DNA from 2 places in the Enterobacter pseudoroggenkampii genome. Region 2 is predicted to be linked to the other one. Evidence: predicted binding sites of a transcription regulator. Region 2 holds the regulator's gene; the other holds the start of a gene.

Region 1 (5,835 bases), 1.6 Mb from region 2:
CAGGGCAAAGATAATGACTTCGGCCACCACGCCCAGCGACCATAGATAGCCCACGGCGGAAGCGGAATACCCTGCCCCCTGCCAGTAGATAGCGCTGAAACCATAGTACGCCGCATGTGCCCCCTGAAGGAGGCACACGCACGCCAGAAAACGCCAGCTCTGCGCGACCAGGCTCCGCCATGCGGGCCAGCCGGCGCTCTCCTGATGGCGACTTTCCCCTTGCGGCATCACCGATGGTCGCAGCAGCATACCCAGCAGCATCGAGGCAATGCCGATGCTCAGCAGGGCAAGAATGGCGCGGTAATCGTAAAGGCTGACCAGTTTGCCCACCAGCGCCGAGCCAATCACAAAGGCGATAGAGCCCCACAGACGCACGCGACCGTAGTCCATGGTGATCTGCTTTTGCCAGGTGTTCGCCAGGGCATCCGTCAGCGGCACCAGCGGTGAGAAGAACAGGTTAAAGCCGACCATCACCACCATCAGCCAGGCAAACTGGTGGCTGACCCAGAAGCAGGCCACAAAGACCAGGGTCAGCAGAGCAAGAATGCGCACGGCCTTGATCAGTAAGGAGGGATCGCTGACGCGCGGGGCAATCAGCAGGCTGCCGAGGAAACGCGCCACCAGCCCGGCCCCCAGCAGGACGCCGATGGTCTCGGGCGTCAGGCCGATACCCTTGAGCCAGACGCTCCAGAAGGGCAGAAAAATACCGTAGCTAAAGAAATAGGTGAAATAACTGAGCGCCAGCCAGCGCGTGGAATGCAAGACCATGAATCCCTCCCGAAATCGAGGCCATAGTCTGGCGTTAAATCAAAGCCTGCGCAAGCAACTATTAACAAGTGAATAACACACATATTTAGCAGGGCCATAGCGGCCCTGCGAAACGGCTAGCGAACAAAGACCTGATTAATGCGTTTGGAAACCAGGAAGTAGGGGATCCAGATCGATGCGCCAACAATGGGGGAAAGCACATTGCGAATATCAGCCATATCCAGCCTAGCGTCGAATACCCAGGCAGGTATGCCCACCAAATAGAGCACATAGACAACGCCCATTAAGTAGTAGGGGATGATGATCTTACGGATACCCGACTTTCTTTTAAAGAAATACCAGCCTGCGGTCACGGTCAGAACCAAATCAATTATCACCACCGCGATACCCACCGCTCCAAACAGGTTAATTCCCCCTGACTGGAAAAAGTGGAACACCGCAGCAAAGTAATTCCATGCTCCAATGGGCGTCATGATGAGGTTAATCACCAGGCCCGCCGCTGGGAGATAAAGCAGACCGTTAATTTTCTTTTCATCTGCGCGCTCACACTGATTGCACAGCCCGGACTCTTTATTTGCCTCTTCTTGCTGACATGATATGCACTGCATAAATTTCCCTTGCCAAAGAAAAGAGACAATTTTACACGAAGTCATAATTTAACATCACGCCAATGCCTGATTTATGAAGAAAAGCTGAATGGAAGACTATGGATTTGTGTATTAATTTTAGATTGGGTCCCCTAAAAAATGAGCCAGCTATGAACACTCTACGTTATTTCGATTTCGGTCAGTCACGTCACCTGCTGCTGCTGATTGGCCGCATCGCGCTTGTCGTGTTGTTTATTATCTTTGGTTATCCAAAACTGACGGGATTTAGCGGCACCGTACAATACATGACCTCGCTGGGGACGCCGATGCCCATGCTGGCGGCCATTATTGCGGTGGTGATGGAAGTGCCTGCCGCTATCCTGATCGTACTGGGCTTTTTCACCCGTCCTCTCGCGGTACTGTTTGTGTTCTACACCCTCGGAACGGCGGTGATTGGGCATCACTACTGGGATATGACCGGTGATGCGGTCGTACCGAATATGATTAACTTCTACAAGAATATCAGTATTGCTGGCGCCTTTATTTTGCTGGCGATTGTTGGTCCCGGCGCGATTTCCCTTGACCGGCGTTAAGCCATAAAAAAAGGCCGCAAGCGCGGCCTTTTTTATTTCTGCAAAGCAGAGGAATTATGCGTATACCGGGAAGCGTGCGCAGATATCCAGAACTTTGCCTTTGACGCGCTCGATAACCGCTTCGTCATTGATGTTGTCCAGAACGTCACACATCCAGCCAGCCAGCTCTTTCACTTCTGCTTCTTTGAAGCCGCGGCGAGTCACGGCCGGAGAACCGATACGGATACCGGAGGTCACGAACGGGCTCTTCGGATCGTTTGGCACGCTGTTTTTGTTCACGGTGATGTTGGCGCGGCCCAGGGCAGCGTCAGCTTCTTTACCGGTCAGGTTCTTATCAACCAGATCCAGCAGGAACAGGTGGTTTTCAGTACCGCCGGATACCACTTTGTAGCCACGGTTCAGGAACACTTCCACCATCGCTTTGGCGTTCTTAGCAACCTGCTGCTGATAAACCTTGAACTCAGGCTCCATCGCTTCTTTCAGCGCGACCGCTTTTGCCGCGATAACGTGCATCAGTGGGCCGCCCTGCGCGCTTGGGAACACCGCGGAGTTCAGTTTTTTGTACAGCTCTTCGTCACCGCCTTTCGCCAGGATCAGGCCACCGCGTGGACCCGCCAGGGTTTTGTGGGTGGTGGTGGTCACAACGTGAGCGTGTGGAACCGGGTTCGGGTAAACGCCTGCGGCGATCAGACCCGCAACGTGCGCCATATCAACGAACAGGTAAGCACCGATGCTGTCTGCGATTTCACGCATTTTTGCCCAGTCAACGATACCGGAGTAAGCGGAGAAGCCACCGATGATCATCTTCGGCTTGTGCTCTTTAGCCTGCTTCGCCATGTCTTCGTAGTCAATTTTACCGGACTCATCGATACCGTAAGGGATGATGTTGTACAGTTTGCCGGAGAAGTTAACCGGGGAGCCGTGAGTCAGGTGGCCGCCCTGCGCCAGGTTCATACCCAGAACGGTATCGCCCGGCTGCAGCAGCGCGGTGTAAACCGCGAAGTTAGCCTGAGAGCCAGAGTGCGGCTGCACGTTCGCGTAGTCAGCGCCAAAGAGTTCTTTCGCACGGTCGATAGCCAGTTGCTCAACGATATCAACGTACTCGCAACCGCCGTAATAGCGTTTGCCAGGGTAACCTTCAGCATATTTGTTGGTCAGCTGAGAACCCTGCGCCTGCATGACGCGCGGGCTGGTGTAGTTTTCGGAGGCGATCAGTTCGATGTGCTCTTCCTGACGTACTTTTTCCTGCTCCATAGCCTGCCACAGTTCGGCATCATAATCGGCAATGTTCATTTCACGCTTTAACATCCGCATCTCCTGACTCAGCTAACAAGTAAATTTTGGCCTGAAAAGGCAGTCCTGTTGGACGACGGGCAACAGTATAACTGATTAGTTCTGTGATAACAGGTCTTGACAAACGATTTTACGCAAACGTTTTCCTACCCGCCACGCAAGGGTTTGAGGAATAAAGCTCTCGCCCTTTCCAGCGGATTTCTTTTCAGGTTTGTGATGCATATTTTTCATCTTGCAAAGAGCCATTTACAACGCAGGGGTATTTTTTATAAGATGCATTTAAAATACATCATTAAAGTGACATCAAAAGGACGCGCTCATGCTCGACGCTCAAACCATCGCTACCGTAAAAGCCACCATTCCCCTGCTGGTGCAAACCGGCCCTAAACTCACCGCTCATTTCTACGATCGCATGTTCACGCACAACCCGGAGCTCAAAGAGATTTTCAACATGAGCAACCAGCGTAACGGCGATCAGCGTGAAGCGCTGTTCAACGCCATCGCGGCCTACGCCAGCAATATTGAAAACCTGGCTGCACTGCTGCCCGCGGTGGAAAAAATCGCGCAGAAGCACACCAGCTTCCAGATCCAACCCGAGCAGTACAACATTGTGGGCGGCCACCTGCTGGCCACGCTGGACGAGATGTTCAGCCCGGGCCAGGAGGTGCTGGACGCGTGGGGTAAAGCCTACGGCGTGCTGGCAAACGTGTTTATCAACCGTGAAGCACAGATCTACAGTGAAAACGCCAGCAAGAACGGTGGCTGGGAAGGCACGCGGGCGTTCCGCATCGTCGAGAAAACCCCGCGCAGCGCATTGATTACCAGCTTTGAGTTTGAGCCGGTGGACGGACAGCCGGTGGCCGATTACCAGCCAGGGCAGTATCTGGGCGTGTGGCTGAAGCCAGAAGGCTTCCCGCATCAGGAGATCCGTCAGTATTCTCTTACCCGCAAGCCAAACGGCCAAGGCTACCGCATTGCGGTGAAGCGTGAGGACGGCGGTCAGGTTTCCAGCTGGCTGCACAACGAAGCGAACGTGGGCGACGTGGTCCATCTGGCCGCGCCGGCGGGCGACTTCTTTATGGCCGTTGAAGCAAACACCCCGGTTACGCTGATCTCTGCGGGCGTCGGCCAAACGCCAATGCTGGCGATGCTCGATACGCTGGCAAAATCACACCACGGTGCGCAGGTAAACTGGTTCCACGCTGCGGAAAACGGCGACGTGCACGCCTTTGCGGATGAGGTGAAAACGCTCGGGGCCTCCCTGCCGCGCTTTACCGCGCACACCTGGTATCGCCTGCCGACGGAGGCAGACCGCGCAGCTGCACGCTTTGACAGCGAAGGTCTGATGAATTTAAGCCAGATGGAAGGGGCGTTTAGCGCGCCGGACATGCAGTTCTACGTCTGTGGGCCGGTGGCGTTTATGCAGTATGCCGCGCAGCAGCTGGTGGGGCTGGGCGTGAACAAAGACAGCATTCATTACGAGTGCTTCGGCCCGCATAAGGTGCTGTAATGCAAAAAGCCCCTCGGTCGAGGGGCTTTTTTTTCGCCGGGTGGCGGCTGCGCCTTACCCGGCCAGGAAAATGTTTAAATCGCCGCGTCGTCTTCTTCGCCGGTACGGATACGGATCACGCGCGCCACGTCAAAGACGAAGATTTTACCGTCGCCAATTTTGCCCGTCTGCGCGGTGCGGATGATGGTATCCACGCAGGTATCGACGATATCGTCGCTGACCACGATTTCAATTTTTACTTTCGGCAGAAAGTCGACCATGTACTCTGCGCCACGGTAAAGCTCGGTGTGGCCCTTCTGACGACCAAAACCTTTCACTTCCGTCACGGTCATCCCGGTGATGCCAACTTCCGCCAGCGCTTCACGCACATCATCCAGTTTGAAAGGTTTAATAATCGCATCAATCTTTTTCATGGTGGGTCCTTAAACTCTTGCCTGTAAGCTGCCTCGTAATCGATTGCTCACAGTACCATACGGCATTACTCTTTAAAATCGTTTGCTTCCAGCTCGTGGCGCGACAGCAGCTTGTAGAACTCGGTGCGGTTGCGTCCGGCCATGCGCGCGGCGTGGGTCACATTGCCTTTGGTGATCTGCAATAGCTTGCGCAGATAGTTGAGCTCAAACTGATTCCGCGCTTCGGCAAACGTCGGCAGCGCCGTGTTTTCCCCTTCCAGCGCCTGCTCCACCAGCGCGTCGCTGATGACCGGTGAAGAGGTCAGCGCCACGCACTGCTCAATCACGTTGACCAGCTGACGCACGTTGCCCGGCCAGCTTGCGGCCATCAGCCGCTTCATCGCATCGGTGGAAAACGCGCGCACGAACGGTTTATGACGATCGGCCGCCTGGCGTAAAAGGTGGTTCGCCAGCAGCGGAATGTCTTCCGCACGTTCGGCCAGCGCCGGGATCTTCAGGTTGACCACGTTCAGACGGTAGTAGAGATCTTCGCGGAACTCGTTGCGGGCCATCACTTTTGGCAGATCGCGGTGGGTAGCGGAGATAATTCGCACGTTAATATCGATATCGCGGTTGCTGCCCAGCGGGCGCACTTTGCGCTCCTGCAACACGCGCAGCAGCTTAACCTGCAG
Region 2 (5,835 bases):
ATGCGCCTCTTTTTTATGCGCGGGCTTAAGGGCAAACGCCGGCAGCATCAGTACCAGCGTGATGGCAAACAGCGTGGCAAAAATGGCCTGCCAGTCAAAGTGCGCGAGGATCCAGCTGCCCAGCAGCGGAGCCAGGGCAGGGGAAAGACCCACCAGCGGCATAATGGTGGCGAAAATACGGTTTGTGCGGTTAGCCGGATAGTAGTCGGTCACCAGCGCCTGCCAGGTCACCGCCGCAGCACAGACGCCCACGGCCTGAATAAAGCGCAACACCAGCAGCCAGGTGGCATCGCGCACCCACAGCATCCCCAGGCAGCCCACGGCAAAAATGGCCAGACCCAGCAGCAGTACCGGTTTACGACCAAAGCGATCCGAGAGCGGTCCCCACAGGAGCTGCGCGAAAGCGAAACCGGCAAGGAACAGGCTCAGGCTGGCGCTGATGGCCGCCGCAGGGGTTTGCAGGTCTTCCTGCATCGCGGCAAACGCGGGCAGGTACATGTCGGTGGCCAAAAAGCCCAGCACGCTTAAGCCGCCGAGCCAGACTAAAAATCCTTTCCTGGGTTGCATTCTCTTATTCTCCTGAGGAGGCAGGTGTACGTTGGCGCAGAGTGTAGGGAGTGCAAAGCCGCTTGTGAAACGCTAATATTTGGCGGGTGCATTCAAATTTTTTGCAGGCAGAAAATGTGGTCAGATTATTCTCTTGAAGTGGTCGATGCTGTCGCGCGTAACGGCAGCTTTAGCGGTGCAGCGCAGGAGCTGCACCGCGTCCCTTCGGCCATCAGCTACACGGTGCGTCAGTTGGAGGAGTGGCTGGCGGTTCCGCTGTTTGAGCGGCGCCATCGTGATGTGGAATTAACGCCCGCAGGGGCGTGGTTTTTGAAGGAAGGGCGTTCTGTTATCAAAAAAATGCAGATCACCCGCGAACAGTGTCAGCAGATCGCTAACGGCTGGCGGGGGCATCTTTCCATCGCGGTGGATAACATCGTTAAGCCGGAACGTACCCGGCAGATGATCGTCGATTTCTATCGTCATTTTTCAGATGTCGAGCTGCGGGTCTCGCAGGAGGTGTTCAACGGCGTCTGGGATGCGCTGGCGGACGGCAGGGCAGAGATGGCAATCGGGGCCACGCAGGCGATCCCGGTCGGGGGACGTTACGCCTTTCGCGATATGGGGATGCTGAGCTGGAAGTGCGTGGTGGCAAGCGATCATCCGCTGGCGGCGATGGAGGGGCCGCTCAGCGATGATACGCTACGCAACTGGCCGTCGCTGGTGCTGGAGGATACCTCCCGTTCATTGCCTAAGCGTATCACCTGGCTTCTGGACAACCAGCGGCGGGTGGTGGCCCCTGACTGGGAATCGTCGGCGACGTGCCTCAGCGCCGGACTGTGCGTCGCGATGGTGCCCGTTCATTTCGCGCGTCCGCGCATCGATACCGGAGAGTGGGTTGAGCTGACGCTGGAGAATCCGTTCCCGGATGCGGCCTGCTGCCTGACCTGGCAGCAAAGTGATGTCTCGCCTGCGATGGCCTGGCTGCTGGATTATCTGGGAGACAGCGAAACGCTAAACCGGGAATGGTTACGGGAGCCAGCATAGCTGGCCCCGTAAAGCGATTAACGACGGTAGTCGCGGAACGGACCGTCCGCAACGGAACGGCGTTCGATAAGACGCGGGTGAACTTCAATGGACTGCGACTCTTCACGTTTGTTGACGATCCTGTCCATCAGCATATTGAAGGCCGTTTCGCCCAGCGAATCTTTCGGCTGGTGAATGGTGGTCAACGCTGGCGTGAAGAAACGCGCGTTACGCACGTTGTCATACCCGATCACGGAAATATCCTGCGGTACGCGCAGACCCAGCTCGTCGGCAGCGCAGAGCGCGCCCATAGCCATGATGTCACCCCCGCAGAAAACGGCGGTCGGACGGTGTGGCTGGGAGACGATCTGCTGCATTGCGCGGTAGCCCGACTCCGGCTCAAAGTCGCCCTGCACAATCCAGTTTTCCGGCACGTTGATCAGCGCTTCTTCCATCGCTTTCATAAAACCGGCCAGACGGCCCGCGCCGGTGTTGCGCTCCAGCGGACCGGGGATCACGCCAATCTCGCGGTGACCGCGTTCGATCAGATAACGACCGGCCATATAGCCGCCTTCAAAGGCATTATCGATAACGGAATCAGTGAAATCCGCGCGCGCTTCACCCCAGTCCATGACCACCATGGGAATATGGCGATACTCTTCGAGCATCGACAGCACGGATTCCGGGTACTCGGAACACATTACCAGCAGGCCATCAACGCGCTTTTGCGCCATCATCGACAGGTAGGCGCGCTGTTTTTCAATGCTGTTCCACGCGTTGCCCAGAATCAGGGTATAACCTTTCTGGAAGCAGTTTTTCTCAACCGCTTCAATGATCTCGGCAAAATAGGCCGCTTCACTGCTGGTGGCCAGCAATCCAATGGACTTGGTGTGATTAACCTTGAGGCTGCGCGCAACCGCACTTGGCGAATAGTGCAGCTCTTTGATCGCTGCCCAGACGGCGTTGCGCGTCTCTTCCGCCACAAAGCGGGTTTTGTTAATTACATGTGATACGGTTGTAGTGGAAACGTTTGCGCGTTTTGCTACGTCTTTAATTGTTGCCATTAAATGTCACTCCAGACCATATCCTAAACTCCTGAAAAACTTGAAGGTAAACGTTTGCCTTCTCTCACCCTTATCACGCAATCTTGAATTGCGGCACGCCGGGAAAACGACACGGGACGTCAGGAGGGGGTCAATGGCCGGTACGCTAATAAATTTAGCGTGGAATTTTGTCCTATCTTGATGAAAAGGGGAAGAGGTAAAGTGTTTATCAGCCTAAATCCAGGAAGATTTTTGACGTAAATTATGCAAAAATGAGCAGGCTCACTTTTCGTGGGGGGATTAAAAGGAGAAAAATTGATGAGTTCCGATCTGAAGTTTTCGCTGTTCACCACCGTTATTGTGCTGGCTCTGATTGTCGCGGCCGGTCTGACGGCTGCGCTGCACTGATTTACGTGGAGGGAGAGCCTTCTCCCTCCCGATCGACCCGATTGTTACTTCTCTGGCAAAAATCTTTTGCCATTTTGTTAACTTCTCATTTTTTGTGATTGATGTCATGCTTTCCGCTTCTTTGTTCTGTGTCACCACATGACACGGCATCCGGAGTTGACGCATGAAAATCAATTTTCCCCTGCTGGCCCTGGCGATTGGCGCTTTTGGGATTGGCACTACTGAATTCTCCCCGATGGGGTTACTGCCCGTCATCGCCCGCGGCGTGGATGTCTCGATCCCTGCGGCAGGGATGTTAATCAGCGCCTATGCTATCGGCGTGATGGTGGGGGCGCCGCTGATGACGCTTCTCCTTTCGCACCGCGCGCGCCGCAATGCGCTGATTTTCCTGATGGCGATTTTCACCCTGGGCAACGTGCTTTCGGCCATTGCGCCGGACTACACCACGCTGATGTTGTCGCGTATTCTGACCAGCCTTAACCACGGCGCGTTCTTCGGGCTGGGATCGGTCGTGGCTGCCAGCGTGGTGCCAAAACATAAGCAGGCCAGCGCCGTAGCCACCATGTTTATGGGGCTAACGATTGCCAACATTGGCGGGGTGCCTGCGGCAACCTGGTTGGGCGAGGTTATTGGCTGGCGGATGTCATTCCTGGCGACGGCTGGACTGGGCGTGGTCGCGATGGTGGCGCTGTTCTTCTCCCTGCCGAAAGGCAGCGCGGGTGAACGTCCTGACGTGCGCAGAGAGCTGTCGGTGCTGGTGCGCCCGCAGGTGCTCTCCGCGCTGCTCACCACCGTGCTGGGGGCAGGGGCGATGTTTACCCTCTACACCTATATTTCACCGGTATTGCATGACATCACCCACGCAACGCCTCTCTTTGTGACCGCGATGCTGGTACTGATTGGCGTGGGCTTCTCGATTGGCAACTATCTCGGTGGGAAATTTGCCGACCGTTCCGTAAGCGGCACGCTGAAGGGCTTCTTAACCCTGCTGATTGTCATCATGATTGCCATTCCGTGGCTGGCGCGTAATGAGTTTGGCGCCGCGATCGCGATGGTCGTCTGGGGAGCCGCCACCTTTGCCGTGGTGCCGCCGCTGCAGATGCGCGTGATGCGTGTTGCGCATGAAGCGCCGGGCCTCTCATCGTCGGTCAACATCGGCGCCTTCAACCTGGGCAATGCGCTCGGTGCGGCGGCCGGTGGGGTCGTGATTTCAGGGGGACTGGGGTACAGCTTTGTGCCGGTGATGGGGGCGATTATTGCCGCGCTCGGCCTGCTGCTGGTGATGATGTCGGGTCGTAAACAGCCTGAAGCAGCCTGCGCTGCGGAATAAACCAAAAACGCAGAAGGGCGAACCCTTCTGCGTGTCTCTTACGCGGCGAAGTTCTTCGCCACAAAGTCCCAGTTAACCAGTGCCCAGAAGTGCTCCAGGTAGTTCGGGCGCGCGTTGCGGTAATCAATGTAGTAAGCGTGTTCCCATACGTCCACGGTCATCAGCGGCTTAGCGCTGGTGGTCAGCGGAGTGCCTGCGTTAGAGGTGGACACGATAGCCAGTTTGCCATCCGCCTCTTTAACCAGCCACGTCCAGCCCGAACCGAAGTTCTTGATGGCTGCATCGGTAAATTTCGCTTTGAAATCCGCGAAGCTGCCAAAGGCGGCGTTGATAGCGGTAGCCAGTTCACCGGCAGGTTCGCCACCGGCGTTTGGCGCCAGGCAGTGCCAGTAGAAGGTGTGGTTCCACACCTGAGCCGCGTTGTTGAATACGCCACCCTCTGAGCTGCGGACGATCTCTTCCAGCGTTTTGCCTTCAAAATCGGTGCCCTTGATCAGATTGTTCAGGTTGGTGACGTACGTCTGGTGATGCTTGCCGTAATGATATTCCAGGGTTTCCGCAGAAATATGCGGTGCCAGGGCGTCTTTTGCATACGGTAGTGCAGGTAATTCGAACGACATTGCTTCTCTCCTTATTGTATTTTGCGTTGTCAAATAACCACACAGACAACAAGGACAGGATAGCAAATTGAAAGGGTATGCAAAAGAGGAACTTACCCTGCCACGGGTGTGGCAGGGCAGGGGTTAGCGAATGGTTTTCGGCGTCATCACGCGACGTGCGCCGACGTAATGGCGTACCCAGTAGTCTTCACTGAGAGAGGTGATCTGAATATCCTGGCCGCTACGCGGTGACTGGATGAATTTTCCGTTACCGACATAGACGCCGACGTGGTCAGCCGTGCCGCGACCCTGAGTGCGGAAGAACACCAGATCGCCGTTTTCCAGCTCACCGCGGTCAACCGGTGAGGCATCGCGCAGGTGGTACATCTCATTAGCGGTACGAGGAATGCGGAACTTGACCAGATCTTTATAGGCGTAATAGACGAGGCCGCTGCAGTCAAAGCCGGTACGCGGCGAGCTGCCACCCCAGTGATAGGGTTTGCCAATCTGCCCCATCAGTTTGTTCATCGCGGTTTTTTGCGCTTTCTGTACGCGCACTTTATGCACTTCCGCTATTTTCGTGACCTTCGTGCATTTCGCCTTATGGCCTTTACGCGTGATGCATTTTTCAGTAACAAGGTTAGCGGCGGTTTGCGAAGCTTTACTTTTGGCGGAGTGGGCAGTACGGGAAGGTTTGGTTTTCGTCTTGCTGGAAGCGGTCTGTTTCGTCTGAGCCGGTGTTTTTTTCTTGTCGTTCTTAGCGGTGGTTTTTTTCTTACGTTCTGTGGCTTTCACCAGATGGTTTTTTTGTACAGCAGAATGCCGCGCCTGCTGAGAGGCGTTTGCCACTGGCGTGAAAGTGAGTGAAGTAAACAGTAAAGCA

What was found. The regulator PurR, encoded in region 2, represses purine synthesis genes. The targets are predictions, from matches to a motif close to CANGCAAACGTTTGCNTG.
Region 1: the regulator PurR is predicted to act here: its motif matches at 3,373-3,390, upstream of glyA (serine hydroxymethyltransferase).

The regions. Positions count from the first base shown of each region.
Region 1 is NZ_JAPMLV010000001.1:2,683,922-2,689,756, forward strand. It holds gene OTG14_RS13040 (3-phenylpropionate MFS transporter) at 1-768, opposite strand, end outside; gene OTG14_RS13045 (DUF2569 domain-containing protein) at 885-1,376, opposite strand; gene OTG14_RS13050 (DoxX family protein) at 1,526-1,948, shown strand; gene glyA (serine hydroxymethyltransferase) at 2,003-3,256, opposite strand; gene hmpA (NO-inducible flavohemoprotein) at 3,561-4,751, shown strand; gene glnB (nitrogen regulatory protein P-II) at 4,826-5,164, opposite strand; gene glrR (two-component system response regulator GlrR) at 5,230-5,835, opposite strand, start outside.
Region 2 is NZ_JAPMLV010000001.1:1,101,695-1,107,529, forward strand. It holds gene punC (purine nucleoside transporter PunC) at 1-567, opposite strand, end outside; gene punR (DNA-binding transcriptional activator PunR) at 682-1,593, shown strand; gene purR (HTH-type transcriptional repressor PurR) at 1,611-2,636, opposite strand; gene cydH (cytochrome bd-I oxidase subunit CydH) at 2,934-3,023, shown strand; gene OTG14_RS05420 (MFS transporter) at 3,187-4,353, shown strand; gene sodB (superoxide dismutase [Fe]) at 4,392-4,973, opposite strand; gene OTG14_RS05430 (C40 family peptidase) at 5,097-5,835, opposite strand, start outside.